DNA from 3 places in the Streptomyces sp. NBC_00273 genome. Region 1 is predicted to be linked to each of the others. Evidence: riboswitches for the same ligand, from Rfam matches in the RefSeq annotation. Region 1 holds a riboswitch; each other region holds the start of a gene.

Region 1 (9,964 bases):
CGGAGTCGTTGTTCACCCGTCCTGAACTGGCCTCCAAGGCCAAAAGCGGACTGGACCACAGGGGTTCGTCCATACCTCTGACGCGCATCCCACCGTCTCCGCGGATCGCACGAACGCATGCAAAAAAGGGCCCGAGGGCCTCCGGAAGGCCCCGAAGGGCCCTTCCTTTGGTCCCACAGACCCTTTTTCCTTGTGAAGAACTTCACGAACTTAATGTGGATCACGGGCCCAAGAGCCCTTCACGACCTGCTTCGAAGGTCGTTCAGGCGATGGACCAAGCGATTCCATCGAGGATGTCGTGCTCCGACACGACAACCTCCGAAGCGCCGATGCGTTCCATGATCGCCAAGAGGACGAGCGCACCCGCTCCGATCACGTCCACCCGACCCGGGTGCATGACGGGGATCGCCGCGCGCTCGGCGTGCGTCGCCGTCAGCATCCGCTCGCTGATCTCGCGCACCTGCTCGTAGGAGATCCGGGAGTGGTGGATCGCGGACGATCGGTACTCCGCCAGCCCCAGCGCGATCCCGGCGACCGTGGTCACCGAGCCGGCCAGGCCCACCAGCGTGCGCGCCTCGGCCAGCGGGACGCTCTCGGCGGCCAGGTCCAGCGCCGCCTCGATGTCGGCCCGGATCGCGGCGACCTGCTCGGCGGTCGGCGGGTCGGTGACGACCCCGTCCACCACCAGGTGCCGCTCGGTCATCCGGACGCAGCCGATGTCCACGGACCGCGCGGCCCGTACGTGCTCCTCGCCGACCACGAACTCGGTCGAGCCGCCGCCGATGTCCACCACCAGGAACGGCCGCTCCAGGTGCTCGTGGGCCGTCAGCTCCTTGGTCGCGCCGGTGAAGGAGAACTCCGCCTCCTGGTCACCGGAGATCACCTCGGGCTCAACCCCCAGGATGTCCAGGACGCCCCGGACGAAGTCCGCGCGGTTCTCGGCGTCCCGGGAGGCGGAGGTCGCCACGAAGCGCACCCGCTCCGCGCCGAACTCCTTGATCACTCCCGCGTACTCGCGGCAGGCGGCGAAGGTGCGCTCCAGCGCCTCCGGGGCCAGGCGCCCGGTCCGGTCCACGCCCTGGCCGAGCCGGACGATGGTCATCCGGCGGTCCAGCTCGACGAGCTCGCCGGTGGCCGGGTCGCAGTCCGCCACGAGCAGCCGGATGGAGTTCGTACCGCAGTCGACGGCGGCGACCCGGGTCACGCGCGCGGCTCCTCGTCGTCCGTCTTCTTCTCCCCGCACGGGACGACGCAGGCACCCTTGGCCCACCACTCCGGCAGCATGGCGAGGGCCTCGTCGCCGAACGGGTTCACTCCGGGGCCGGCGGCCAGGGAGTGGCCGACCAGCACGTGCAGGCACTTCACCCGGTCCGGCATGCCGCCGGCGCTCGGGAAGCCCTGGAGCACCTCGATGGCGTCGCGCCGCTGGATGTAGTCCTCGTGGGCGGCCTGGTAGGCGGCGGCCAGTTCCTTGTCCTCGGCGAGCCGGGCCTGCATCTCCTTCATCACGCCGTTGGCCTCCAGCGTGCCGATCGCGGAGGCCGCGCGCGGGCACGTCAGGTAGTACAGCGTCGGGAAGGGGGTGCCGTCGGGGAGCCGCGGGGCGGTCTCCACCACGTCCGGCTGCCCGCAGGGGCAGCGGTGCGCGATGGCGCGCAGCCCGCGCGGCGGGCGGCCGAGCTGCTGCTCGAACGCCTCGATGTCCGCGTCGGTCGGCTCGGTCCGGTCGGTCTGGGGCGGGGGCGTCTGCATGCCTGGAGGAAGTCTCTTCGTTCTCGTGGATGGGTGCTGCGGTACGGCGGTACGGATCACTCGCCGGGGCGGTCGGCCTTGTCGACGCCGTCCCAGACGTTGGAGTACCAGGGGCGGTCGGAGCCGGCGTGACCGGTCCGGTGCGGCTGTGGGGACTGGGCCCCGGGGTCGCTCATGATGTAGCCGATCTCCCCCGGGCGCAGGAAGTGCAGGTGCTTGCGCGCCTGCTGCTCCGCGAAGGCGTCGTCCTGCCAGCGGGCCTTCTCGTCGCGGAGCCGCTCCAGGCGGTCCCGCGCGGCCGCGGCGGCCCGCTGCTGCTTCGCGATCTCCGAGCGCTGGGAGACGTACTGGCGCATCGGATACGCGAGGGCGACGACCAGCGTACAGAGGACGAGCACCAGGAGCGCGGCGCGGCCGGTGAGCCGGCTGCGGCGGACCTGACGCCGCGACTGCGACCGGTAGACGTGGGCGGCGGTCCGCTCGCCGAGCTGCTTGAGCCTCGTCGCGGTGGAGAAGGTGGAGAACCGATCCCGGTTCCCGGCCATTGGTCCGCCTCCCCTAGGTACGCACTACGCAATACGTCCCCGCACACGGTACGGGACCGAGTGCGGGGACGTACGGAGGCCAGCCCCTCAGGGGGGTGATTAGCCCTTGAAGCGCGGGAAGGCGCTGCGGCCCGCGTACACCGCGGCGTCGTCGAGGATCTCCTCGATGCGCAGCAGCTGGTTGTACTTGGCGACGCGGTCCGAACGGGCCGGGGCGCCGGTCTTGATCTGACCGCAGTTCACGGCGACGGCGAGGTCGGCGATGGTGACGTCCTCGGTCTCACCGGAGCGGTGGGACATCATGCACTTGAAGCCGTTGCGCTGGGCCATCTCGACGGCGTCCAGGGTCTCGGTCAGCGAACCGATCTGGTTCACCTTCACGAGCAGGGCGTTCGCGGAGCCCTCCTCGATACCGCGGGCCAGACGCTCCGGGTTCGTGACGAACAGGTCGTCACCGACGATCTGGACCTTGGCGCCGAGGCGGTCGGTGATGGTCTTCCAGCCGTCCCAGTCGTCCTCGAACAGCGGGTCCTCGATGGAGACCAGCGGGTACGCCTCGACGAGCTCGGCGTAGTAGTCGGTCATCTCGGCGGCCGAGCGGGACTTGCCCTCGAACTCGTACTGGCCGTCCTTGTAGAACTCGGACGCGGCGACGTCGAGCGCGAGCGCGATGTCCTTGCCCGGGGCGTAGCCGGCCTGCTTGATGGCCTCGATGATGAGGTCGAGCGCGGCGCGGTTGGACTCCAGGTTCGGGGCGAAGCCGCCCTCGTCGCCCAGGCCGGTGGAGAGGCCCTTGGTGTGCAGGACCTTCTTGAGGGTGTGGTAGACCTCGGCACCCCAACGCAGCGCCTCGGAGAAGGACTCCGCGCCGATGGGGGCGATCATGAACTCCTGGATGTCCACGTTGGAGTCGGCGTGCGACCCACCGTTGAGGATGTTCATCATCGGAACGGGCAGCAGGTGCGCGTTCGGACCGCCGAGGTAGCGGAAGAGCGGAAGGTCCGAGGCCTCCGACGCGGCGTGCGCGACGGCCAGGGACACGCCGAGGATGGCGTTGGCGCCGAGCGAGCCCTTGTTGTCGGTGGCGTCCAGGTCGAACATGGCCTGGTCGATCAGGCGCTGCTCGGTGGCGTCGTAGCCGACGAGCTCCGGGCCGATCTGCTCGATGACGGCGAGGACGGCCTTCTCGACACCCTTGCCGAAGTAACGGTTGGGGTCACCGTCACGGAGCTCGATGGCCTCGAATGCACCGGTGGAGGCGCCGGACGGAACTGCAGCACGGCCGGTGCTGCCATCGTCGAGGCCCACCTCGACCTCGACCGTGGGGTTGCCTCGGGAGTCCAGGATTTCCCGGGCTACGACGACGTCGATGGACGGCACGAGCATCTCCTTCTGGGATGTGACGCTGAGTGTGCGGTGGCGTGTCAGGCCGTGGGATGGCCTTGCCGCCTAGAGCCTAACCGGCTCCGGGCACTGGGCCGCCCGACCGCCCGGACCCTGGGACGAAAAAGCGACCGAATACCCCCCTTCCGGGACATAGGTCGCTTGATCATCGGCGTTCAAGGGCCGCACGCAGCACCGCCCGGCGCGTGGGGCACGCGCCGGGCGGTGGAAATCATGCACGGGGTCAGCTGACGCCCCGTACATGTTCCCGTGGCTTTGCCGCAGTGTTCAGCTGAGCTTCAGCTTCTGTCCCGGGAAGATCAGGTCGGCGTCCGAGACGATGTCCTTGTTCAGCTCGAAGAGCTGCTGCCAGCCGCCCTTGACGCCGTTGGCCTCGGCGATGGTGCCCAGGGTGTCGCCCGTCTTGACCTCGTACGAGCCGTTGCCGGTCTTCGGCGCGACCGGAGCCTCGGTGCGCTCGGAGCGGGTGGTCGGAGCCTCGGGGCGCTTGGTCTCCTGCTTCGGCGCGGCCTTGGTCTCGGCCTTCTTGGTCTCGACCTTCGGCTGCGGCTTCGACTGCGGCTTGGACTGCGGCTTCGACGCCGGGGTCTCGGAGCCGCCACCGGTGTAGGCGGAGTTCGTCAGGCCCTTGCCGCAGGACGGCCAGGCGCCCTTGCCCTGGCTCTTGAGGACCTTCTCGGCGATGGCTATCTGCTGCGACTTGGAGGCCTGGTTGGCCTGCGCGGCGTACGACTTGCCACCGAACCCGGCCCACGTGGAGGGCGAGAACTGCAGACCGCCGTAGTAGCCGTTGCCCGTGTTGATGGACCAGTTGCCACCGGACTCGCACTGCGCGACCTTGTCCCACTCGGACGTGGTGGCGGCGCTGGCGGTGCCCGCGGCCATCAGGGGGGCGGCCACGGCCACACCGGCAACACCGGCGAGCGTGACGATCCGGACAGACCGCTCGATTGCAGTACCGCGACGGTGCTTGCCCTTGCCGGAAAGCAGCATGGAGTTTCTCCTCACCGACGCCTACGAGGTGAGCTGTCGGGTTCGGGCGAGTGAGTTGCCCGGTCGTGCGACCTAGCGCACGTCTTAACCCCAAGCCGGTGGCGTGACCGTCTCTCAACGGCCGCTCCCGGCACCTACCTTGGTTCCCCCGCTCCTGCCTTCGGCGCTTGACGCGACGACTGTTCCCCCCGTCCGCCGGCAGGATTCGGCGATGCGGTCGAAGGAGCTCGCGGTGGCGAGCGATTCAGAAGGTAGACAGGTCCCTCCCCGATGTTCAACGAGGAACATCGGGGAGAAACGGGCCCTACTTGCACTCCCCGCAGGGGCATTTGCGCAGGTGAGGGCGGGGTTTGCGGAAGCCCCGAGGCGGGACACGCCAGTTGACCGGAAGAGACACATGTCTCACTTACAGAAATCCGACATTCAACTCTTTCCGGATAACTGAACTGTCCTTAATGCGGGGTTAGATCCAGGTTCTGGCCGGGCTTGATGAGGTCGGCGTCCTCGCCGATGACTTGCTCATTGGCCTGGTAGAGACCGTTCCAGCCCCCCTTTACGCCCTTGGCAACCGCGATGGTCGCCAGGCTGTCGCCCGCCTGGACCGTGTAGGTGGGGTCCGACGCGGCGCCAGACGGGACCGCCGGCGCGGTCTCCGGCGCACCGCGGTGCTTGCCATTGCCCTCGACAGGAGTGGTGGAGGTGGTCTGCGGGACCTCCGGGTTCGCGGGGGCCGTCGGGTCGACCGGGGGCAGTCCCGGCGTGGTGGGCGAGGTGGTGGGCGCGGTCGGGTCCACCGGCAGCGTCGGCGCCGTCGGGTCGACCGGGGTCGGCGTGCCGGTCGGACCGCCCGGCTGGACCGGAGCCGTCGGGTCGACCGGAGGCGTCGTCGGGACGTCCGGCGCGGGCATGACGGGCAGTCCGACGGACGGCGCGTCGGGAATCAGGAACGGGGTGCTGGACGGGCTCGGAGCCGGGGCCGGGGTCGGCGAACCGTAGTCCGTGGACGGCTTGCCGCCGCCGGTGGACGGAACGGCGTCGTCCGGGCGGGACGGCGCGGGGGCGACCGGGCTCTTGCTGCCGGGCAGACCGGGGTCCACCTGCGCAGCGGGGCTCTCCTTGACCAGACCGGCCGAGGCCGCGCACAGCGGCCAGGCCTGCGGTCCCGTCGAGCCCAGCACCCGCTCGGCGACGGCTATCTGCTGGGAACGGCTCGCCAGGTCGGGGCGCTCGGCGAAGTCGAGCCCGCCGGCGCTCTGCCACTCCTCCTGGGTGAACTGGAGTCCGCCGTAGGCGCCGCTACCGAAGTTCGCGCTCCACGAGCCACCGCTCTCGCACTCGGCGACCTTGTCCCACGTCGACGTGTCGGCGGCGGTGGCGCTGGTGGCGGCCAACAGCGGCATGGCCAGCGCAGAGCCAGTGACTCCGGCTGTGACGACCAGCGCGGGGACCTGGCGGGGGCGTCTGTGACGGCCGTTCCCGGAGAGCATGAGGGATCACCTTTCGCATATAACAGCGGGGTAACGGCAGAACCTAGCGGCCTTCGAACGATTGTCACAAGTCAAGACTGAACCTGACTTTTAATCAGCTTTCGCGCAAGTGTTTTGAGCCGCGAATCGAACGGGAAGAGTACGCAGCCCCCGCATGATCAACCCCCCGCGCCAGCGCAGGTCTTGGGATGGAACGGCTAGTTCCAGATCGGGCAGACGCGTCAGCAAAGTCGCGAGGGCGGTCTGTCCTTCGAGCCGGGCGAGCGGCGCACCCAGGCAGTAGTGGATGCCGTGCCCGTATCCGAGGTGCTGGTTGTCGGTCCGGGAGAGGTCGAGGGTGTCCGGGTCCGCGAAGCGCTCCGGATCCCGGTCGGCGGCCGCGAGGACGACCAGGACCGGGTCGCCGGCCTCGATCCGCATGCCGCCCAGGGTCAGCGGCTCGGTGGCGAACCGCCAGGTCGCCAGCTCCACCGGACCGTCGTAGCGCAGCAGTTCCTCGACCCCGGTGGCCAGCAGTTCGCTCTCCCCCGCGGCGAGGGAGCGCTGGAGGCGCTCGCGCTGTCCGGGGTTCATGAAGAGGGAGTGGACCCCGTTGCCGATGAGGTTCACGGTGGTCTCGAAACCGGCGAAAAGCAGGATGAAGGCCATGGCGGTGGCCTCGCCCTCCGTCAGGTGGTCACCGTGATCGCTCGCCCGGATCAGGTCGGAGATCAGGTCGTCGCCCAGATCATCCCTTTTGCGGTGGATGAGTTCACCGAGGTAGGTCCGCATCTGCTTGACCGACCGGGCCACCCCACCGCGCGGACCGCCGCCGTGGCGGATCATCATGCCGGCCCAGTCGCGGAAGTCGTCCTGGTCCTCGCGCGGTACCCCGAGCATCTCGCAGATGGCGTAGATGGGGAGCGGGAAGGCGAACTCGTGAATGAGATCAGCCTCACCTCTCCCCGCGAACCCGTCGATCAGGTGGTCGGTGAGCGCCTGCACCCGCGGAGCGAACTCGGCGACCCTGCGCGGGGTGAAGGCCTTCGACACCAGCCGCCGCAGCCGGGTGTGGTCGGGCGGGTCGATGTTGAGCAGGTGCGTCATCAGCTCCGCCTTGCGCTCCCCCGGGATCCCGGTCTTGCCCTTGGCGTGCGCGGGCTCCGCGTGGTGCGCCGGATTCTTGCTGAGCCGCTGGTCGGCGAGGGCCTGGCGGGCGTCGGCGTACCGGGTGACGAGCCACGCCTCGACCCCGCTGGGCAGCTTGGTGCGGTGCACCGGGGAGTGCTCGCGCAGCCAGGCGTACGCCGGGTAGGGGTCGGTCGCGAACTCCCAGTCGAAGAGGGTGGGGCCCTCGGCGGAAGAGGTGTCGGCGGGAGTGTCCGCGGGGGTTTCGGCGGGGGTTCCGGAGGTCTGCTCGTGCACCTGATGACCGTATCCCGGCGCCGAACCCTCATCCGATATGGGTGGTTAGTCGCGGCTGTCCGTAGATCGGCCATCCCTTGACCTGAACTTCTCCGGCATTCCTACTTTCGGTTTTGTGGATGTCAGGATCTTGAAAAGCAGTTTCGCGGTGGTGGAGAGACGGGCCGAGCACGCCGTCAAGTTCTTCTACTCCCACCTCTTCTGGCACAACCCCGCGGTCCGCGCCCTCTTCCCGGACTCACTCCACGACATGGAACGCCAGCGGGACCGGCTCTTCGCCGCGCTCACCCACGTGATCGCCCGCCTCGACGACGAGACCCTCGGCCCCTACCTGCGCGACCTGGGACGCGACCACCGCAAGTTCCTGGTCCGCCCCGAGCACTACGCGGCCGTCGGCGCCAGCCTGCTCGCCGCACTCGCGGAGACCTCCGGCGCGGCCTGGACCCCACCGGTCGAGAAGGCCTGGGCCGAGGCCTACCAGGTGATGGCCGACGCGATGACGGCCGGCGCCGACGCGAGCGAGGACCCGCCGTGGTGGAACGCGGAGGTCGTGCGCCACCTCCAGTACGGACCGGACATAGGCGTCCTGACGCTCCGGCCGCACGCCCCCTTCCCCTATCTCCCCGGCCAGTACACGAGCGTGAGCAGCGACCGGGTCCCGACGACCTGGCGCACCTACTCCATCGGCAACGCCCCCCGCCCCGACGGCACCCTCGACCTGCACGTCAGCCGGGTCGACCGGGGGCGTCTGAGCACCGCCCTGGTCCGCGAGACCCGGCCGGGCGACGTGCTGCGGCTCAGCGCCGCCGGCGGGCAGCTGACCTTCCGCCGCGAGGACCGCCCGGTCAGCCTGATAGCCGCCGGCACCGGCTGGGCACCCATCCGGGCCCTGCTGGAGGATCTCGCGGAGCGTCCCTGCGATCAGGACGTACGGCTCTTCGTGGTGGCCCGGGACGGCGCACACCTCTACGACCGCCCGCTCATCGACGCGTACGCCGCCAGCTGCGCCTGGCTCGCCGTCACCTACATCACGCCCGCCCCCGGGCGCCACCGCAACCAGGCCACCGACCGGCTGGCGACCGCGCTGGGCAACCGGGGGCTGTGGCCGGACCAGGACGTCTACCTCAGCGGTCCGCCGCAGTTCATCGACGAGACCGCCCACCTCCTCCAGGAGCTGGGCGCCCGCCCCGGCCGCCTCTTCCACGACGCCGTGCCGGCCCGGGGCCACGCGTACGGGGAGCGCCCGCTGGGATTCGGCGAGTGGTTCCTCGAGCCCCCGACGCCCCACTGGTACGACCCCTCGGCCCGCGCGCCGAGGACGTACTGAAGGGAGGTCCCCCTACTCGCCCGGCTCCGCCACGCCCTCGGCCACCCGGATCGCGTCCCGGTAGGCGCGGGCCGCCGCGCGCAGCGCGGTCTCGGGGTCGGTCCCCGCCGCCTCGGCGCGTGCCGCGAGCTCCAGCAGCTCGTACCCGATGCCCTCGCCGCGGGGCAGTTCCACGGCCACGCCGCCCGTCCGGGCCCGGCCCGCGAGCTTGGCGGCGAGCGCCAGGCCGGGCTGGCCCACCGGGATCCCGTCGGTGACCGACGCCCGCCGCTTCTCCACCGCCTTGGTGCGCTGCCAGTGCGCGTTGACGTCCTCCGGGGTCTCGGCCTCCGCGTCGCCGAAGACGTGCGGGTGCCGGTGGATCAGCTTGGTGACGAGCGCCCCGGCCACGTCGTCGATGGAGAAGGCCTCGACGGCGTCCTCGCCGTCCTCGCCCTCCCCGCCGGCCTCCTCGGCGATCCGGGCGTGGAAGACCACCTGGAGCAGCACGTCGCCGAGCTCCTCGCGCAGCTCCTCCCGGTCCCCGTCCTCGATGGCCTCGACCAGCTCGTACGCCTCCTCGATCGCGTACTTGGCCAGGCCCCGGTGGGTCTGGCGGGAGGTCCACGGGCACTCGCGCCGGACCCGGTCCATCACCTGGACCAGGTCGAGCAGGCGCGCGCCCGGCAGGTCGTAGGAGCCCGGGAGCAGTTCCAGGTCGGGCATGGAGACCCGGCCCGAGCCGGCCAGCCGGGCCAGCCCGTCGGTGAGCCGCTGGTCGCCCTCGCCGCCCGGGAGCACCACGACCGTACGGCCGCCCGCGCAGGCGTCGACCAGCGCGTGCGCGTCCGGGCTCTCGAACGCGACCTCGATGCCCGCCTCCCGCAGGTACGGCAGCTGCGGGTGGTCGGGGTCGGCGCACAGCACCCGGTCCGCGGCGTGCAGGACCTGCCACGCCGGCCAGGACAGCACGCCGGGGGCGACCCGGTGGCTGGTGGTCAGCAGGACGATGCGGCCCGTGGGCTCGGCAGCGGTGGCGGCGGCGGTGGGTTCGGAGTGGTCGGTCACCCTCC
Region 2 (9,964 bases), 2.7 Mb from region 1:
ACCTCGAAGCGGTGGTCGAGGTAGACCTCCAGCAGCTCCTTGAGGCCCAGCGTCAGGGGCTGCCCGTCCACCAGCGCCACGTTGTTGATGCCGAAGGACTCCTCCATCGGCGTCAGCTTGTAGAGCTGCTCCAGCACGGCCTCCGGGTGGAAGCCGTTCTTGATCTCGATGACCAGGCGCAGGCCGTGCGAGCGGTCGGTGAGGTCCTTGACGTCGGCGATGCCCTGGAGCTTCTTCGAGCCGACCAGGTCCTTGATCTTCGCGATGACCTTTTCGGGGCCGACCGTGAAGGGCAGTTCGGTGACGACCAGGCCCTTGCGGCGCGCCGTCACGTCCTCCACCGCCACCGTCGCGCGGATCTTGAAGGTGCCGCGGCCGTTCTCGTAGGCGTCCTTGATGCCCGAGAGCCCGACGATCCGGCCGCCCGTGGGCAGGTCGGGACCCGGTACGAAGCGCATCAGCGCCTCCAGGTCCGCCTGCGGGTACCGGATCAGGTGGCGGGCGGCCGCGATGACCTCGCCGAGGTTGTGCGGGGGCATGTTGGTGGCCATACCGACCGCGATCCCGGAAGCGCCGTTGACCAGCAGGTTCGGGTACGCGGCGGGCAGGGCGACCGGCTCCCGCTCCTGGCCGTCGTAGTTGGCGGTGAAGTCGACGGTGTCCTCGTCGATCGACTCCGTCATCAGCGAGGTGGCGTCGGCCATCTTGCACTCGGTGTAACGCATCGCGGCCGGCGGGTCGTCGTTGCCGAGCGAGCCGAAGTTGCCGTGGCCGTCGACCAGCGGCAGCCGCATGGAGAAGGGCTGGGCCATGCGCACGAGGGCGTCGTAGATCGACGCGTCACCGTGCGGATGGAGCTTGCCCATGACCTCGCCGACGACACGGGCGCACTTCACGTAGCCGCGGTCGGGGCGCAGGCCCATCTCGTTCATCTGGTAGACGATGCGCCGGTGCACCGGCTTCATGCCGTCCCGGGCGTCGGGCAGGGCGCGGGAGTAGATCACCGAGTACGCGTACTCGAGGAAGGAGCCCTGCATTTCGTCGACGACGTCGATGTCGAGGATCTTCTCCTCGAAATCCTCCGGCGGCGGGGTCTTCGTGCTGCGGCGGGCCATCGCTGCGCGGCTCCTTAACCAAAATGGGGTGTGCTGGGTGTCGGGCGGGGTGTCTGGCTGGGTTGGACGGTCTTGTGGTGTCCGGCGAGGGTACGACGCGGACCATTGTGGCCCGACGCACCGACAACGCCGACTCCGACCCCGGGGGTCCCCCGGACGGAGTGCGGGGGAGTGACCCGGGAACTTATCCGGCGGTCGGCGCGCTTGCATACAGTGGCAGGTCGATAAGAAATCTCTGCATCGCGATCGAAGGGACCACATGCCCATGGGTCACACGGCCACAGCCCAGGCCGGCTCCGGCGGCCTGACAGCGACCGAGCACCGGCTGGCCAACGGCCTGCGCGTGGTGCTGTCCGAGGACCACCTGACCCCGGTCGCCGCGGTCTGCCTCTGGTACGACGTCGGCTCGCGCCACGAAGTCAAGGGACGCACCGGCCTGGCTCACCTCTTCGAGCACCTGATGTTCCAGGGGTCGGCGAGCGTACCCGGCAACGGGCACTTCGAACTGGTCCAGGGCGCCGGCGGTTCCCTCAACGGCACCACCAGCTTCGAGCGCACCAACTACTTCGAGACGATGCCGACCCACCAGCTGGAGCTCGCGCTCTGGCTGGAGGCGGACCGGATGGGGTCCCTGCTGGCCGCCCTGGACGACGAGTCCATGGAGAACCAGCGCGACGTCGTCAAGAACGAGCGCCGCCAGCGCTACGACAACGTTCCCTACGGCACGGCCTTCGAGCGGCTGACCGCCCTGGCCTACCCCGAGGGCCACCCGTACCACCACACCCCGATCGGCTCCATGGCCGACCTGGACGCCGCCTCCCTGGAGGACGCGCGCACCTTCTTCCGCACGTACTACGCGCCCAACAACGCGGTGCTCTCGGTCGTCGGGGACATCGACCCCGAGCAGACGCTCGCCTGGGTCGAGAAGTACTTCGGCACCATTCCCGCGCACGACGGCAAGCAGCCGCCCCGCGACGGCTCGCTGCCCGACGTCATCGGGGAGCAGCTGCGCGAGGAGATCGTCGAGGAGGTCCCGGCGCGTGCGCTGATGGCCGCCTACCGGCTGCCGCACGACGGCACCCGCGAGTGCGACGCCGCCGACGTGGCGCTGACCATCCTGGGGGGCGGCGAGTCCTCGCTGCTGCACAACCGGCTGGTGCGCCGCGACCAGAGCGCCGTCGCGGCCGGCTTCGGCATGCTGCGCCTGGCCGGGGCGCCCTCGCTGGGCTGGCTGGACGTCAAGACCTCCAGCGGGGTCGAGATCCCCGCCATCGAGGCGGCCGTGGACGAGGAGCTCGCGCGGTTCGCCGCCGAGGGCCCGACGGCCGAGGAGATGGAGCGCGCCCAGGCACAGCTGGAGCGCGAGTGGCTGGACCGGCTGAGCACGGTGGCCGGCCGCGCCGACGAACTGTGCCGCTTCGCGGTGCTGTTCGGCGACCCGCAGCTGGCGCTGACCGCCGTCCAGCGGGTCCTCGACGTCACCGCCGAGGAGGTGCAGGCCGTGGCCGCGGCCCGACTGCGCCCGGACAACCGCGCGGTGCTCGTCTACGAGCCGCTCGCGGCCGACGAGTCCGACCAGCACGACGACTCCGACGAGAACGAGGGGGCGGAGCAGTGAGCGACACGGCAGCCGTCACGATGACCTTCCACCCGCGCCCGCAGGCCGGCGAGCCGCAGCCGTGGGCCTTCCCGGCCCCCGAGCGCGGACAGCTGTCCAACGGGCTGACCCTGCTGCGCTGCCACCGGCCGGGCCAGCAGGTCGTCGCGGTCGAGGTCAACCTGGCCGCCCCGCTCGACGCCGAGCCCGAGGGCCTGGACGGCGTGGCGACCATCATGGCGCGGGCCTTCTCCGAGGGCACCGACAAGCACTCCGCCGAGGAGTTCGCGGCCGAGCTGGAGCGCTGTGGCGCCACCCTGGACGCGCACGCCGACCACCCGGGCCTGCGGGTCTCGCTGGAGGTACCGGCCTCCCGGCTGGCCAAGGCGCTGGGCCTGCTCGCCGAGGCGCTGCGCGCCCCCGCCTTCGCCGACGCCGAGGTCGACCGGCTGGTGCGCAACCGGCTCGACGAGATCCCGCACGAGCTGGCCAACCCGCAGCGCCGCGCCGCGCAGCAGCTCTCCAAGGAGCTCTTCCCGGCCACCCTGCGGATGTCCCGGCCGCGCCAGGGCACCGAGGAGACGGTCGCCCGGATCGACTCCGCCGCCGTGCGCGCCTTCTACGAGGCCCACGTACGCCCCGCCACCGCCACCGCGGTGGTCGTGGGCGACCTGACCGGCATCGACCTGGACGCCGTGCTCGCGGACACCCTGGGCACGTGGACGGGCAACACCGCCGCGGCCCTCCCGGTGCCGCCGGTGACCGCCGACGACACCGGCCGCGTGGTCATCGTGGACCGGCCCGGCGCGGTCCAGACGCAGCTGCTGATCGGCCGGATCGGGGCGGACCGTCACGACCGGGTGTGGGCGGCCCAGGTGCTGGGCACGTACTGCCTGGGCGGCACCCTCACTTCGCGCCTGGACAAGGTGCTGCGCGAGGAGAAGGGGTACACCTACGGCGTGCGCGCCTTCGGCCAGGTGCTGCGCTCCACCGCGGACGGCAAGGGCGCCTCGATGCTCGCCATCAGCGGCTCGGTGGACACCCCGAACACCGGACCGGCGCTGGAGGACCTCTGGAAGGTGCTGCGCACCCTCGCGGAGGGCGGTCTGACCGACGCCGAACGCGACGTCGCCGTGCAGAACCTGGTGGGCGTGGCCCCGCTGAAGTTCGAGACGGCGGCCTCGGTCGCGGGCACCCTCGCCGACCAGGTCGAGCAGGAGCTGCCGGACGACTACCAGGCGCAGTTGTACGCCCAGCTCGCCGCGACGGGCACGGTGGAGGCGACCACGGCGGTCGTCCAGGCCTTCCCCGCGGACCGGCTGGTCACCGTGCTGGTGGGCGACGCGGCGCTGATCGAGGAGCCCGTGCGGGCCCTTGGGATCGGAGAGGTCACGGTCGTCTCCAACTGACCGGCGGATGACGGCTCATTGAGGGCCGGCTGAAGGTTTCAGCAAGGGGTTCTGGTGACTTGGTCACCAGAACCCCTTTTGTCCGTTTAGTGGTGAGGTTGCTTTTATGTGGTGTGGCGTACGCAACAAAAAGCCGTGTCTGTTTGGCGATTGACTGATGATCCGCCTAGCGTCGGCCGTGCTGCCCGTCAGTTGTGCTCGCCGCACCCGCGGCACCGGACAGCGATCGCCGAGTCCCCGTCAGGCGCGAGCCTGGGGAGCCGGGGACCCACAGTCCCTGGGGTGAATCGGACTCCCTCGCAAGAGGAGGTCCGTAGGAGACCTTCCTGCTCCGAACCCGTCAGCTAACCCGGTAGGCGAGAAGGAAGGAAAGGATCAAACCCTTCATGGCGTTTGGCAGTCGTCCCGCTGGTACCGGTAAGCACCGTGGCTCCAGCCGCCTGAGCAAGAAGACCGCCGGTTACGCCGGTATCGCCGCGATCGCCACTACGGGCGTCGTCGGCTCCCTCGCCGCCCCGGCCTTCGCCGCGGACAACCACAGCAGCACCATCGGCCAGGACAACGGCCTGGGTGCCGTGGTCGTCGCCGAGGACCTTGCGGGCGACATAGCCGACCAGGCCGAGTCCCAGCACCGCGTCGCCGAGCAGGACGCCGTCAAGGCGCAGGCCGAGGCCGACGCGAAGCAGCGGGCCGCGGAGGCCAAGCGCCTCGCCGAGGTCAAGGCGAAGGTCGAGCGCGAGGCCGCCGAGCGCGCCGCCCGCGAGGAGGAGCGCAAGCGCCTCAACACCTTCGTCGCCCCGGTGGACGGCTCGTACGTCAGCACGCAGTACCACGCGGGCGGCGGCATGTGGTCCTCCGGCTCCCACACGGGCATCGACTTCCACGCCGCCTCCGGCACCTCGGTCCACGCGGTGGGCGTCGGTACCGTCGTCGAGGCCGGCTGGGGTGGCGCGTACGGCAACAACGTCGTCATCAAGCACAACGACGGCACCTACACCCAGTACGGGCACATGAGCTCGCTGAACGTCTCCGTCGGCCAGCAGGTCACCCCCGGCCAGCAGATCGGCCTGTCGGGCTCCACCGGCAACTCCAGCGGCCCGCACCTGCACTTCGAGGCCCGCACGGGCGCGCAGTACGGCTCGGACATCGACCCGATCGCGTACCTGCGCTCGCACGGCGTCAGCCTCTGACACCGCCCCGCACCGCTTCACCGAAGACCCCGGCTCCCCGAGCCGGGGTCTTTGTGTGTTGCGTCTTTGTGTAAATGTTTCGTATTTCTGGCCGCTCTCGGAAATTATCGTGTGTTGCAATAGAGTCGCAGCACGCGCATGTGCGTGCAATGAGGGTGGCAGTCGGAAATAGGCGGAGGTTCGGTCTTGCGTATTCCTGCGCACGCGGTATGCACAGCAATCCGCGACGACATCGTCTCCGGGGTGTTCGAGCCGGGCGGCCGGCTGACCGAGGAGGTGCTGGCCCGCCGGTACGGGGTCTCGCGCGTCCCGGTGCGCGAGGCCCTGCGGACCCTGGAGTCCGAGGGGTTCGTGACCACGCGGCGGCACGCGGGGGCCTGCGTGGCGGAGCCGACCGGGCAGGAGGCCGCGGACCTGTTGGAGCTGCGGATGCTCCTGGAGCCGCTGGCTGCCGCGAGAGCCGCCCGGCGGCGCACCGACGCGCACCTCAAGGTGCTGCGCGGGCTGGTCAGGCTGGGGCAGGAGCGGGCCAGGCGGGGCCAAGGCGAGGACCTGCGGTCCCTGGGCGGTTGGTTCCACGAGACGCTCGCGCAGTCCTCCGGCAGCCCCGGGCTGATCGCGCTGCTCACGCAGATGCGGCACAAGATCGCGTGGATGTACGTGGTGGAGGCGCCGGACCGGCCCGTGGAGTCCTGGGCGGAGCACGGGGCGATCGTGGACGCGGTGGCGCGCGGCGACGCCGAACGGGCGCGGGCGCTGACCGCGGCCCACGCGGACCGTGCGGCGGGGGCGCACCGGCTGCGGCTCCGCCCGGCGGTGAGCACTTCGCAACCTGCCGTAAACATGTCGAGCGTCCGGCATTAACAGCAGCCGTATACAAAGGGTGGGGTCGCGTGAATTCGCTGTACGGCGGCCTATGTGCCGTGCGTCGAAACAATTCGCCGTGCGGAATTCCGGCCGAGCTTAATTAGGCGTGCGCCGGGCCGGATATCAGCGGGCCCTTTTCGGCGAGCGGTATTTCTTCGGGGTTCGCGCTGCCCGCGGGGCCGCGGTCCCGCGGGGTGAGCGCACGGGGCGGGCCCGGGTGAGGCCGGGTGAGGCCGGAGGACTGCCCGGAGCCCGGCTCCTGGGGTGCGCCCCCGGAGTTGGGGACAGGCCCCGAGCGCGGCCCCCGAGTCGGCCTCCCGGTCCCCGAGCGCGGCCCCCGGGCCGGTGCCCGGCTCCCGAACGCGGCCCCCGGGCCGGAAGCCGGCCCTGAGCCGGAGACCGGACCTCGACTCCGAGACCGTCCCGGGACGGAGCCCGGCCGGCTCATGAGCCCGGCCCCCGGACCCCGAGCCCGAGCCCGCCCCCGGGTCGGACCCCGGCTCCGGTCCTCGGTCCGGGCTCTGGTGAACGACGAAGCCGCGGTCCCCCGGAGCGGGGCCGCGGCTTCGCGCGTGAAGTCGAACCCGAAGGGTCAGACGGTCTCGGGGAGCTCCTCGAGACCCTCGGCGACCAGCTTCGCGAGGCGGTCGAGCGCGGCGTCCGCACCCTCGGCCTCGGAGGCGAGGACGATCTCCTCGCCGCCCTGGGCGCCGAGACCCAGGACCGCCAGCATGGAGGCGGCGTTGACGGGGTCGCCGCCGGACTTCGCGATGGTCACCGGGACGCCGGAAGCGGTCGTCGCACGGACGAAGATCGAGGCGGGACGAGCGTGCAGGCCCTCGGCCCAACCAACGTTGACGCGGCGCTCTGCCATGGTGATGCCCTTCAGGTTCTTACGGTTGTCTAGACCAGTCTCTCACGGCACCCGGAATGCTCGGACCTACCTTCGGCCTGAATTTTCCGCCGTTCGGCCTTCCCCAGCTTGCCCTGATTCGTCCCGTCCTGCCGCGGCGCCGCGCGAGGGCTCCACGGCCCGATCCGGCCGTAAGGTAGGCCCATGACCATCGAGTCGGACCCCTCGTACCCGGCCCACTGGGAAGCCGATGTCGTCCTGCGCGACGGAGGCACCGCCCGGATCAGGCCCATCACCACCGAGGACGCGGGCCGGCTCGTCAGCTTCTACGAGCAGGTCTCGGACGAGTCGAAGTACTACCGGTTCTTCGCTCCCTACCCCCGGCTCTCCGACCGCGACGTGCACCGCTTCACGCACCACGACTACGTGGACCGGGTCGGGCTCGCCGCGACCATCGGCGGCGAGTTCATCGGCACCGTCCGCTACGACCGCATCGGCGCCGACGGCCGGCCCGCCTCCGGACCCGCCGACGAGGCCGAGGTCGCCTTCCTCGTCCAGGACGCCCATCAGGGCCGCGGGGTCGCCTCCGCCCTCCTCGAACACATCGGCGCGGTGGCCCGCGAGCGCGGCATCCGGCGGTTCGTCGCCGAGGTGCTGCCCGCCAACACCAAGATGATCAAAGTCTTCACGGACGCCGGCTACCAGCAGAAGCGCAGCTTCGAGGACGGCTCCGTCCACCTCACCCTCGACCTCGAACCCACCGCCGAGTCGCTCGCCGTGCAGCGCGCCCGCGAACAGCGGGCCGAGGCCCACTCGGTGCAGCGACTGCTGGCCCCCGGCTCGGTGGCCGTCATCGGAGTCAGCCGCTCCGGTGCGGGCGTGGGCGCGGCCGCGCTGCGCAACCTGCGCGACGGCGGCTTCCACGGCCACCTCTACGCCGTCAACGAGGCCGTCACCCGCGACCTGCTCGACGGCGTGCGGGCCTACCGCACCATCGACGCCATCGACGCTCCGGTCGACCTCGCAGTGATCGCCGTTCCGGCCGACCGGGTCCCCGAAGCGGTGGCCGCCTGCGGCGAGCACGGGGTGCAGGGGCTCGTCGTCCTGTCCGCCGGGTACGGGGAGAGCGGCCCGGCCGGACTCGCCCGCCAGCGCGAACTGGTGCGGCAGGTGCGCTCGTACGGGATGCGGCTGATCGGACCGAACGCCTACGGCGTGATCAACACCGCGCCGGAGGTGGAACTCAACGCCTCCCTGACCCCCGCGCCGATCCCGACGCGCGGCCGGATCGGCCTGTTCACGCAGTCCGGGGCGATCGGGATCGCCCTGCTCTCGGCCCTGCTCCGGCGCGGCGAGGGCCTGTCCTCCTTCGTCTCCGCGGGCAACCGCGCCGACGTGTCCGGAAACGACATCCTCCAGTACTGGTACGACGACGAGGCGACCGACGTAGCCCTGCTCTACCTCGAAACCCTCGGCAACCCGCGGAAGTTCACCCGACTCGCCCGCCGGACGGCGGCCGTCAAGCCGGTGGTCGTGGCCAAGGGCGGCCGGCACAGCCCGGCCGGGCACGTCGTCCCCGACACCCGGCTGCCGGAGGCCACCGTCTCCGCCCTGCTGCGCCAGGCCGGTGTCATCCGCGTCGACACGGTCACCGAGCTGGTGGACGTCGGCCTCCTGCTGGCGGCGCAGCCGCTGCCCGCCGGGCCCCGGATCGCGATCCTCGGCAACTCCGAATCCCTCGGGATCCTCACCTACGACGCCTGCCTCACCCAGGGCCTGCGGCCGCTGCCGCCGCTGGACCTGACGACGGCGGCCGCGCCGGCCGACTTCCGCACCGCCCTGACCGAAGCGCTGCGCTCCGAGGACTGCGACGCGGTGGTGGTCACGGCCATCCCGTGGGTGAGCGAGGACGCTCCGGCGGACGACCTGGCGGGCGCCCTGCGCGAAGCCGTGGCCGCGTACCCGGGCAAGCCGGTCGCGGTGGTGCACGTCGAGCTCGGCGAGCTCGTCGAAGCCCTGTCCGCCGTGCGCGGCGCCCCGCACCCCGCACCGTCCCGCAGCTGGGGCCCCGCGGCGGACCCGGCGCCCCGCGCACCGGCCGGGCCGCTGTCCGCCGCCGGCGACAGCATCCCCAGCTACCCCGCCGCCGAACGCGCGGTCAAGGCCGTCGCCGAAGCCGTCCGGTACGGGCAGTGGCGCCGGGCCACCGCCGACGACGACGGGCGCGTCCCCGAGTACGAGGACATCGACGAGGCCGGGACCGCGGACCGGCTGGCCCGGCTGCTGGCGGACGTCGACCCCGGCGCCGTGCTGACCCTGACCGACCGGGACGCCCGCGACCTGCTCGCGGCCTACGGGATCCGCGTCCTGCCCACCCTGCCCGCGCCGAGCGCCGACGCGGCGGTCCGCGCCGCCGGGGTGCTGGGCTACCCGGTGGCGCTCAAGACCACCGCCCCGCACCTGCGCCACCGCGCGGACCTGGGCGGCGTACGCCTCGACCTCACGAACGAGGCCGAGCTGAGGCGTTCGTACGAGGAGCTCACCGACGCACTGGGCAAGCCGGCCGAGCTCCAGCCCGTGGTGCAGGCCATGGTGGCGCGCGGGGTCGACACCGTCGTCCGCTCCGTCATCGACCCCGCCGCGGGCGCCGTCCTCTCCTTCGGGCTCGCCGGCGTCGCTTCCGAGCTGCTCGGCGACACCGCGCACCGGCTCGTCCCCGCCACCGACCGGGACGCCGCCGGACTGATCCGGTCCATCCGGACCGCACCCCTCCTGTTCGGCTGGCGCGGCAGCGACCCCGTGGACACCCCCGCCCTGGAGGAACTGCTCCTGCGGCTCTCCCGCCTCGTGGACGACCACCCCGAGGTGATCGGCGTCTCACTGGAGCCCGTCGTGGTCGCCGCCGAAGGCGTCTCCGCCCTCAGCGCCACCGT
Region 3 (9,964 bases), 3.6 Mb from region 1:
CCCCAGGCCCAGCTCGCGCAGCCGGACGGCACGTGCGGGCGCCTCCCGGTCCACCGGCGTGAGCAGCAGGTGTCCGTTCGATTCGTAGTACGTCATGGCGGTTCCCCCGACTCCGAAGACGAAGAGCTGAACGTGGACATGCAGAGCAGGTGCCGGACCAGGGCGGCCAGCGCCCCCGTCCCGGAGCTCGCCAGGCGCGCGTCGCACCGTACGACGGGCACCTCGGGCCCGAGCCCCACCGCTTCGCGGACCTCGTCGGGCCCGTAGCGGTGACCGCCGTCGAACTCGTTGACGGCGACGATGAAACCGATGCCGCGCCGCTCGAAGAAGTCCACGGCGGGGAAGCAGTCGTCCAGGCGGCGGGTGTCGGCGAGCACCACCGCCCCGAGCGCGCCCGCGCACAACTCCTCCCAGAGGAACCAGAAGCGGTGCTGTCCCGGGGTGCCGAAGAGGTAGAGCACGTGGCGCTCGTCCAGGGTGATCCGGCCGAAGTCGAGCGCGACGGTCGTCGTGGTCTTCTCCTGGACGCCGTGCAGCGGGTCGAAGCCCGCGCCGAGTCCGCTGAGGAGTTCCTCCGTGCTCAGCGGTTCGATCTCGCTCACCGCGCCCACGAAGGTGGTCTTGCCCGCCCCGAACCCGCCCGCGACCAGGATCTTCAAGGTCGCGGGCGGAGCTCCGGCGGCCGGGACCGGGGCCGGAGCGGGGGCGGGGGCGTCACAGTCGTTTACGTAGGCCATCGAGCACCGCCAGGAGCAGGGACCGGTCGTCGGCGGCGAACGAGCTCCCGCCCGGGAACCGCGGCGCCTGCGCCATGACGGCCCCGTGTTCCATCAGATCGGACAGCAGCACCTTCACCACGACGGCGGGCAGCCGCAGCTGCCCGGCCACCTCGGCGACGGTGACGGTGGTGGCGCCCGCGCACAGCCGCAGGGCGAGCGTGTGCTCCGCCCCGAGCGGGACGTGCGGCCGCACCCCCGTCGCCGTCACCAGCGAGAGCAGGTCGAGCGTGAAGCCCGGCCTGGTCCGCCCCCCGCTGGCGGTGTACGGGCGCATCACGCGGCCCGCCGAGTCGTCGAGCCACGGTGTGTCCCGCCCCTTCGCGCACGCCCCCGCCCCGCGGGCCCTCATCGCTCCGTGTCGGCGACGGGCCGCCGCGGCGGGGCCGCGAGGTACGGACGGACGCTCTTGACCAGCATCGCCATCTCGTAGCCGAGCACCCCGGCGTCCGCCTCCCGGTCGGCGAGGACGGCCAGACAGGTTCCGGATCCGGCCGCGGAGACAAAGACGAGCGCGCTGTCGAGTTCGACCACGACCTGCCGCACCTCGGCGCCGCCCGCGAAGCGGGCGCCGGCGCTGCGGCCCAGGGAGTACAACCCGGAGGCGAGGGCGGCCATGTGGTCGGCGCTGTCGGCGTCCATCCCGTGCACGCAGGTCACGAGCCCGTCGGCGGTGAGGAGAACGGCGCTTCGCGTGTACGGCACGCGCTGCACCAGGCCGCTGAGCAGCCAGTCGAGGTCAGAGAGCCGGCCGCCGGTCTTCGTCGCCATTTCGCCGCCCATGGGGGTGCGCTCCTTGCTGATGGGGTGAGGGGTCGGGGTCATACCTGGTTCTCCGACTGGGCCAGGCCGAAGCCCCGTTGGAAGGCGGCCATCAGGCCCGGGTCGTGCACCGGCTGCTCGGGGTCCGCGGCCCGCCGGGGGGCGGGGGCCTCGCGCAGCTGGGGCGCGAGGTGCTCCTGGGCGCGGCGCCGGGGCAGCCGCGGCCGGTCACCGTGGGCGGGCCGGTCCGGTGCGGGCTCGACCGCCGGCGCCGGTCCGGGCGCCGGCTCGGGCGCCGACCAGGCCACCGCCCCGGTCGGTGAATCCGGCACGGGCCCGACCCGGGGGTCGGCCGCGGGCGCCGACCAGGTCACCGCCCCGGGCCCGTCCGTCGCCCCGGACCGGGGCGCGGGCAGGGACGCGGGACGGGGCTGGGGCCGAGGCTCCGGCCGGGGCCGGGGCACGGGCCGGGACGCGGGTTCCGACGGGGTCGCCGCTCCGGGCCCCGGCCCGGGCCGGGTGGTGCCGGCCACGGGCACGGGCACGGGGTCGGGCACAGGGGCGGAGGCGGGGATAGGGGCGGAGGCGGGGACGGGGGCGGACGGGGAGTGGGACGGGGAGGTGGGGTGCGGCGCGGGGTCGTGCGGGGCTCCGGCGCCCGGGCCTCCGAAAGCCGGCCGAGCTTCCGGCCGGGGCGTCGGCAGGGGCATCCGTACCGGCTCCAGCGGGGGCATCGCCGCCCCCTGCCCGGTCCCCCACGAGGTGGCCCGCGAGCCGCCCGCCGCATCGGCCGCGGTGGGCGCCTCCGCGCCCAGCAGCTCCTGCGGCAGCACCAGCACGGCGAGCACACCGCCGTAGATGTTGGACTTGAGCTCGACGGCGATCCCGTGCCGGCGGGCCAGCGCCGACACCACGAACAGGCCGATCCGGCCGTCCGCCAGCAGGTGCCGGACGCTGATCTGGTCGGGGTCGCCGAGCAGGGCGTTCATCCGGTGCTGCTCCTCGGCCGGCATGCCGAGTCCCCGGTCCTCCACCTCGACCGCGATCCCGGCGGTGACCCGCTCGGCGCGCAGCACCACATCGGTGTCGGGGGCGGAGAAGACCGTGGCGTTCTCGACGAGTTCGGCCAGCAGGTGCACCACGTCCGCGACGGCGTGCCCGCGGACGCTGCCGCCGGCCGGGGGCACGACCTTGACCCGGGTGTACTGCTCGACCTCCGCGACCGAGGAGCGGAGCACCTCGCTGAGGTCGATGGGCCTGGTCCACTGGCGGCGCGACGCCGCGCCGCCCAGCACGGCGAGGTTCTCGGCGTGGCGGCGGATGCGGGTGGCGAGGTGGTCGACGTGGAAGAGCTCCTTGAGCAGGTCCGGGTCCTCGACCGTGTCCTCCAGCTCGTCCAGCAGCGAGATCTCGCGGTGCACGAGGGACTGGAGCCGGCGCGCGAGGTTGACGAAGACCTCGACCTTGCGGTCGCTGTCGGTCGGGGCCGCCGGTCCGGCCAGCCGCAACAGGGTCGTGTGCGCCTGTTCGCGGGCGCCCCGCAGCTCCTGGGAGAGCAGCCAGAACTCGTCCATCCCGGCCGGGTCCCCGCCGGGCAGCGGCGAGCTCGGTCCGCCGCGCACCGGGCGCGGCGGGGTCTCGCCCCGTTCCAGCCGGTCGGCGGCCGTGCGCAGCTCACCCCGGCCGCGCACGCTGGAGCGGCGCAGCGCCTCGCACCGGTCCCGTACGGCCTTGGCGGCGCGCTGGGCCCCGAGCAGTGCCGCGGCGAGGGCGCCGACCACCAGGAGGGCGCAGCCGGTGAGGACCGGCCACAGCCGGGCGTCGCGGTCGCCGGCTCCCCCGCCGAGCTGGAGGGTGAAGATGACCGCGGCGGCGCCGCTGAGCCCGGCGGCGAGCGTGGGCAGCAGGGCGGCGCGCACCAGCTGGGGGCGTATCTGCCGGGCGGGACCGGAGACGACGTGTCTCGACGGGGCATGGCGGGCGGCGCGGAGTCCGGACATCTGGGCGTCCTCGGTACGTGGGGCCCGGCCCCCAGCGATCCCGGGGCCCGGTGTTGATCACCGAATACCCACGCTAGACCCCATCGCAGCACCCCGGAACGCCAGTTGGCGAACTTCGAGGGGGTGCTTCCCGCTCCCGGTGGAGCGCTCGTACAGCAGCCCGAATGCGCCGTTCGGACCCCTGGGACCGCTCCGGCGGCGCCTCTCGCGCACGGGCGCACCGGCCGGCGGCGGGTGGATCAGGGCATCCGGCGGGAGCCGAGGAGCGCCGCGGGCTCTGAACCCGGAGGACCCCCATGGGTTACGTCCCGTGGGGGTCCTTCCATGGGCTGCCGCCGCCCGGTCGGGCCGGGACGGCCGGTTCCCGCCCCGATGCAGTGCGTTACGAGCCGACGGACTCCGACTTCTCCTGACCGTCGGCGGCCACGGACGCCACCCGGGCAGCCGTCGCCGCCGCGCCCGCCCCGAGCGGCGGCACGGACGCCGGGCCGTCGAGGGAACCGCCCGCCGCTCTTCCACCGACGAACGGTCTCCACCACGGTGCGGTGGGCGCATCCGCCGAGCCGGGCTCGAAGGGCTGTCCCGGGATCGGGAGCGCGATGGCGGCGCCCGCGTTCTCCGATGCGGTCAGCGTGCCCTCGCCCGGCTCGTCCCACGGGTGCAGGGCCAGGTTGAAGGTGCCCCAGTGGATCGGCAGCATCGTCCCGCGGGGGGTGCCGCCCTGTAGGTCGAGGTGGGCGCGCATGCCCTCCTCCGGCGTCATGTGGATGTCGGGCCAGTACTCCGAGTAGGCGCCGATCTGGATCATGGTGGCGTCGAAGGGCCCGTGCTCGGCACCGATCTCCTCGAAGCCCGGGAAGTAGCCGGTGTCCCCGCTGTGGTAGATCCGGTGCTCGTCGCCGGCGACGACCCAGGACGCCCACAGGGTGTGCTGCTGGTTGCGCAGGCCGCGGCCGCAGAAGTGCCGGGCGGGGGTGGCCGTGAGCGAGAGACCGGCGATCTCGGTGCTCTCGTTCCAGTCCAGCTCGCGCAGCCGGTCGGCCGGTACGCCCCAGCGCTCCAGGTGCGCGCCGACGCCCAGCGGGACGGCGAAGACCGTGTCCGTCCCGGCCAGCGCCTTGATCGTCGGCAGGTCGAGGTGGTCGTAGTGGTCGTGCGAGATGACCACGACGTCGACCGTGCCCAGCGAGGCCAGCGGGACCGGTACCGGGTGCAGTCGCTTGGGGCCGGCGAAGGGGAAGGGGGAGCACCGCTCGCCCCACACCGGATCGAACAGCACCCGGCGCCCGTCGATCTCCGCGAGCACGCTGGAGTGCCCCATCCAGGTCAGCCGCAGGCCGCTCGCGGGCGGCTTCGCCAGGTCCGCGAGGGTCGTCGGGTGGACCGGGATCGGTGCGGCGGGGCTGCGCCGCACCCGCTGCTCCCGGTGGAAGTAGATCTTCGCGAACTCCGCCATCGACCCCGAAGGCCTGTTCCGGGCCCCGACCGGATTCTGGAAGACGCCGTCGGCGAAGTTCGGCGAGCGGCGGATCCGCTCCAGCCGGGCACCGGACGGGTCCGCACCGAAGGCTTCGGGCCGCAGGGCACGCAGCCGCGGACGCAAGGGACGGGAGCCGGTCAAAGCGCCTCCAGGGAGGATGGGGTCAGGATGGTCGTCGTTCTACGACCATCCCAACGCACACCGGCCCCGAAGGATTCCGCTTCCGGCTCCCGCGCCCTGCGGACAAGGCCTAGAGCGGCAGCAGGTCCGGCCGCTTCGCCTCCACGTGGTCCCCGGAGGACTCCCCGCGCAGCCGTCGGCCGATCCACGGCGCGAGGTGCTCGCGCGCCCACTGGATGTTGTCCCGGGTCACGTCCACCGAGCCGCGCGGCCGCTGCGGGGGCCACGGCTGGTCGGGGTCGGCCGGCACGTCCAGCCCGAGCACCTGCGCGGCGCGCAGCGCGACCCGCGTGTGTCCCTCGGGCGAGAGGTGCAGCCGGTCCGTGTCCCAGGCCCGCCGGTCCTGTACGGACTTCAGCGACCAGAGGTCGAGCACCGGGCAGTCGTAGCGGTCGGCGATGGCGCGGACGTGCGCGCTGTACGTCGCCACCTTGCCGCGCAGGTGCTTGAGCACCGGTACGCCCCGGGTGTCGAAGCCCGTGGTGATCATGACCTGCCCCACGGCCCCGGTGAGGTCGGCCACCGCCGCCTCGAACCGCTCCGCCACGTCGTCCGGGTCGGTGCCGGGCCGGATGATGTCGTTGCCGCCCGCACAGAAGGTCACCAGGTCAGGTGCGAGGGCCTTGGCCCTCGGGAGCTGGTCGGCCACGATCTGGTCGAGGAGCTTCCCCCGCACCGCCAGATTCGCATACCGGAAGTCGTGTTCTTCGCGCTGATCGGCCAGGAGCACGGCGAGCCGGTCCGCCCAGCCGAGAAAAGAATCCCCGGGTCCCGGGTCCCCCACGCCCTCGGTGAAGCTGTCCCCGATCGCCGCGTACGAGCCGATGGTCTTGAGTTTCGTCGTCGTCGCTGCCACGAGAACCCATCCTTCACTCCCGTAACCAACCTACGCCAACGTAACGAGGGGTTGACGGGCCGTGATCTATACCACGCGGGAGATAAGGAATAAGTACACGTGGGGCCGGGACCCCCCTCGGGTCCCGGCCCCACGCGTGTCGGTGCTCCTGCGGCGGGTGCCGTCAGAGGCTCGCGCCCTTGGAGCGGAGGTAGGCGATCGGGTCCATGTCCGAGCCGTAGGACGGGGTCGTGCGGATCTCGAAGTGGAGGTGCGGGCCGGTGGAGTTGCCCGTGGAGCCGGAGAGGCCGATGGCCTGCCCCGCGGTGACGCTCTGGCCGGAGGAGACGGAGAGCTGGGACAGGTGGGCGTACTGGGAGTACTTGCCGTCCGCGTGCCGGATGACGATCTCGTTGCCGTACGAGCCGCTCCAGCCGGCGGAGACCACGGTGCCCGCTCCGACGGCCTTGACGGTGGTGCCCATGGCCGCGATGAAGTCGACGCCGGTGTGGTAGCCGGAGGACCACATGGCGCCCGCGACCTTGTACTGGGTGGAGATGCCGCCGCTGACCGGGGCCACGAAGCCGGCGGCCGACTGCGGCGCGGCGGCGGGGGCCTCGGCCTGGGGCTCGGCGGCGGCTTCCGGCTGCGCCGGGGCGGCCTGCTCGGCCTGCTTGCGGGCCGGCTTCGGCGCGACCGGCGCGACCGGCTCCGCTTCGGCTTCGGGGGCCGGGGCGGCCTCGGCCTCGGCGGGAGCCGCCTCGCCGGGACCGCCGAGGGTGAGCTTCAGGCCCGGGTGGATCAGCGACGGGTTGCTCCCGACGGCCTCGCGGTTGTCGGCGTACAGCTGCTCCCAGCCGCCGGACAGGTGGCGCTCGACAGCGATCTTGGAGAGGTAGTCGCCCGGCACGACGGTGTAGACGGTCGGCGCGGCCTGCACGGCGGCGACGGGGGCCGCCCGCAGGGCGACGGGGGCCTGCGGCGCCACCGCGGGGGTCACCGCGGGGGCGGCGGCCGGGGCGCCGGCCGCGTGGGCGCCGGCGGCACCGATCAGCGGCAGCGCGAGGGCCGCGCCACCGGTTCCGGCGACGGCGAAACCGCGGGAAAGGGAAAGGGACTTGGGGCGGCGGTGCTTACCCTTTGCAGGCATGACGAATTCCTCTCCGGCGCCTGCGAGGTGAGCTGTCGGGTTCGGACTGGAGATGTCCGGCCATACATGTACGGGACATGCACGCCTTCACCCCGAGCCGTCCCGGCGAATGGATCTCCGGGTCGGCGGCTTACCTGGTTCCCCCGCTCCTGCCGCGCGAATAGGTCGGATGCGGTTTCCGGGAGGCGGCAGGATTTGGCGGTCCACCCGGATCGATCGCGAAGGTAATCCCTTGCGACCACGGGGAACAAGCCGTGAATTCCCTGACGGAATAACAGGCATGAGGGACCGCCGGAATTACCGTCACCCTGTGTCCATTCCCCACCGCCAACAACCGCCCCGGCGGGGCCATTCGCCCTTAGCGATCAGGCACTCACGGTCACCGTATGATCTGGCTCACGGGGACGTGCCCGATCTCGCCTCCGGATATGGCAAGTTGGCGCCAAGTAGTGTAATTCGGACAGAGGGCCCAGGACGTGGCGGAGGAGTTGCTTTGACCCAGCAGATACAGGAGCCGGAGCTGTCCGGAGTGCGCAATTTCCGCGATGTGGGCGGATTGCCGACTTCTGACGGACGAACGGTCAGGACGGGACGACTGTTCCGAAGCGGACATCTCGCACATGCCACCGAAAGCGATGCAGAGTTCCTCGCCTCGCTCGGTCTCCACACCATCTTCGACTTCCGCAACGTCGCCGACCACGCCCTGGAGGGGCCGGACGTCGAGCTGCCCGGTGTCCGGAACGTCAACATCCCGCTCTCGGACCCGGCCGACGGACGGGAGTTCTGGCGGCTGGTCCGCGACGGCGACCTCGCGCAGCTGCGCGAGATCCTGGGCGACGGCAAGGCGGCCGCCCGGATGTCGAACTCGTACCGCGGGATCATCCGGCAGCGCACCGCCGAGCACGGCCGGGTCGTGCACGCCCTCGCCGAGGACAGCGTCCCCGCGCTGATGCACTGCGCGGCCGGCAAGGACCGGGCCGGCCTGTCGATCGCCGTCACCCTGCTCGCGCTGGGCGTCGAGCGGGAGGCGATCGTGGCGGACTACCTGGAATCGAACGCCCCGCACCGCCGCTACCGCGTGCGCCGCACCGACGAGTCGGCGGCCGCCCGCTCCCCCGAGGTGATGGAGCTGCTCGCGCCGCTCTTCGACGCCCGCGCCGAGTACCTGGTGGCCGCCTTCGACACCATCGACGAGCTCTGGGGCGGGGTGGAGCGCTATCTGGCGGAGGGCCTCGGGCTGACGCCCGAGACCCTCGACCGACTGCGCGACCGGCTCCTGGTCTGACGCGGCGGGGACCGGCGTCCCCCACGGGGTGGGCGGGCCGTCAGCGCGCCGCGACGGCCTGCTTCACCAGCGTCCTGCCGAAGTCCCAGATCAGCCCCGACCCGCCGTGCGCCTCGTCCATGACCTCGCGGAAGGCCCCGACGAACCGGTCCACGTCCGCCTCGTCCACGATCAGCGGCGGGATCAGCTTGATCACCTCCAAGTGGTCCCCGGAGACCTGGGTGAGGATCCGGTGCTTCTGCAGCAGCGGCACCACGACCATCTGCGCGAAGAGCCCCTTGCGGGCCGCCTGCAGCATGGTCCACCGGCTGCGCAGGCCCAGCGAGGACGGCCGGCCGAACTCGATGCCGATCATCAGCCCGCGCCCGCGCACCTCGTGCAGCAGCTCGTACTCGTCCACCAGCGCGGCGAGCCGCCCGCGCAGCAGGTCGCCCGTGGCCCGGGCGTTCGCCACGACCTCCTCGTCCTCCATGACGGACAGGACCGCGAGGCCCGCCGCCATGGCCTGGGCGTTGGAACCGAAGCTCGCGGAGTGCACGAGCACCCGGTCCATGGACGAGTAGACCTTCTTGAAGATCCAGTCCTTGCCCAGGGTCGCGCCGACCGGGACGTATCCGCCCGAGAGCGCCTTCGCCACGCACACCAGGTCAGGTTCCACGCCCGGTTCGTGCTGGTACGCGTAGAAGTCCCCGGTGCGTCCGAGGCCGGTCTGCACCTCGTCCGCGATCAGCAGCGCCCCCCGCCGGTGCAGCATCTCCTGCGCGGCGAGCAGGAATCCCGGCGGGGCGGCCAGGACCCCCTTGCCCTGGATCGGCTCGACGACGAAGGCGGCCACGTCCCCGCGCTTCAGCTCGCGCTCAAGTGCCGCGAGGTCCCCGAGCGCGATCCTCGTGTCGGGGAGCAGCGGTGCGAAGCCGTCGCGGAACCCGTCTTCCCCGTTCACCGAGAGGGAGCCCGTGGTCAGCCCGTGGAAGGCGTGGTCGCAGTAGAGGATCCTGGGGCGCCCGGTGGCGTACCGGGCGAATTTCAGGGCCGTCTCCACCGCCTCGGTGCCGCTGTTGCCGAAGAAGGCCCGGTCCAGGTGCGGGCTGTACGAGAGCAGTTTCTCGGCCAGCAGACCGGGCAGCGGCTGGCAGTCGAACCGGGTCAGGTCGGCGAGCTGGGCGTCCAGGACGTCGTGCAGGGCCCGGCGGACGACCGGGTGGTGCCGGCCCAGGCCCATCACTCCGAACCCGGCCAGCATGTCCAGGTAGTCGTTGCCCTCCGCGTCCCAGAAGTGGGCACCCTCGGCCCGCTCGTAGACCTTGTCGAAGCCGATGGTGTGCAGCATGCGGGGCAACTGGTGGTTGAGGTGCCGGGCGTGCAGCTCGTACCGCTCCGCGCCGCGCTCGGCCAGCAGGGCGCCGAGGTCGAAACCCGGGCCCCGGCCGCCCCCTTCCGCCCCCGGCCGCCCGCTCATGCCGACTTGTCCCGGTTGCTGGCGATCGTTTCCCGGG

The links. Region 1 has a riboswitch for cyclic di-AMP ahead of OG386_RS26275 (transglycosylase family protein). Riboswitches for the same ligand answer to the same signal wherever they lie in the genome.
Region 2: another riboswitch for cyclic di-AMP. It lies ahead of OG386_RS13620 (M23 family metallopeptidase); the one in region 1 lies ahead of OG386_RS26275 (transglycosylase family protein).
Region 3: another riboswitch for cyclic di-AMP. It lies ahead of OG386_RS09780 (LysM peptidoglycan-binding domain-containing M23 family metallopeptidase); the one in region 1 lies ahead of OG386_RS26275 (transglycosylase family protein).

Annotation. Positions count from the first base shown of each region.
Region 1 covers NZ_CP108067.1:5,937,509-5,947,472, reverse strand. Annotated here, with positions in the region: gene OG386_RS26295 (Ppx/GppA phosphatase family protein) at 263-1,204, opposite strand; gene OG386_RS26290 (DUF501 domain-containing protein) at 1,201-1,752, opposite strand; gene OG386_RS26285 (FtsB family cell division protein) at 1,809-2,297, opposite strand; gene eno (phosphopyruvate hydratase) at 2,397-3,677, opposite strand; gene OG386_RS26275 (transglycosylase family protein) at 3,969-4,694, opposite strand; cyclic di-AMP (ydaO/yuaA leader) riboswitch at 4,698-4,870, opposite strand; gene OG386_RS26270 (transglycosylase family protein) at 5,147-6,181, opposite strand; gene OG386_RS26265 (cytochrome P450 family protein) at 6,272-7,585, opposite strand; gene OG386_RS26260 (globin domain-containing protein) at 7,716-8,912, shown strand; gene OG386_RS26255 (nucleoside triphosphate pyrophosphohydrolase) at 8,925-9,959, opposite strand.
Region 2 covers NZ_CP108067.1:3,250,095-3,260,058, reverse strand. Annotated here, with positions in the region: gene OG386_RS13635 (DNA gyrase/topoisomerase IV subunit A) at 1-1,115, opposite strand, end outside; gene OG386_RS13630 (M16 family metallopeptidase) at 1,381-2,733, shown strand; gene OG386_RS13625 (M16 family metallopeptidase) at 2,754-4,121, shown strand; cyclic di-AMP (ydaO/yuaA leader) riboswitch at 4,339-4,495, shown strand; gene OG386_RS13620 (M23 family metallopeptidase) at 4,508-5,311, shown strand; gene OG386_RS13615 (GntR family transcriptional regulator) at 5,498-6,175, shown strand; gene OG386_RS13610 (HPr family phosphocarrier protein) at 6,771-7,052, opposite strand; gene OG386_RS13605 (bifunctional acetate--CoA ligase family protein/GNAT family N-acetyltransferase) at 7,236-9,964, shown strand, end outside.
Region 3 covers NZ_CP108067.1:2,307,255-2,317,218, forward strand. Annotated here, with positions in the region: gene OG386_RS09745 (GAF domain-containing protein) at 1-96, opposite strand, end outside; gene OG386_RS09750 (GTP-binding protein) at 93-737, opposite strand; gene OG386_RS09755 (DUF742 domain-containing protein) at 715-1,128, opposite strand; gene OG386_RS09760 (roadblock/LC7 domain-containing protein) at 1,125-1,559, opposite strand; gene OG386_RS09765 (ATP-binding protein) at 1,598-3,538, opposite strand; gene OG386_RS09770 (MBL fold metallo-hydrolase) at 3,921-5,159, opposite strand; gene OG386_RS09775 (SGNH/GDSL hydrolase family protein) at 5,269-6,054, opposite strand; gene OG386_RS09780 (LysM peptidoglycan-binding domain-containing M23 family metallopeptidase) at 6,218-7,183, opposite strand; cyclic di-AMP (ydaO/yuaA leader) riboswitch at 7,186-7,361, opposite strand; gene OG386_RS09785 (tyrosine-protein phosphatase) at 7,677-8,468, shown strand; gene OG386_RS09790 (aspartate aminotransferase family protein) at 8,509-9,927, opposite strand; gene hpnH (adenosyl-hopene transferase HpnH) at 9,924-9,964, opposite strand, start outside.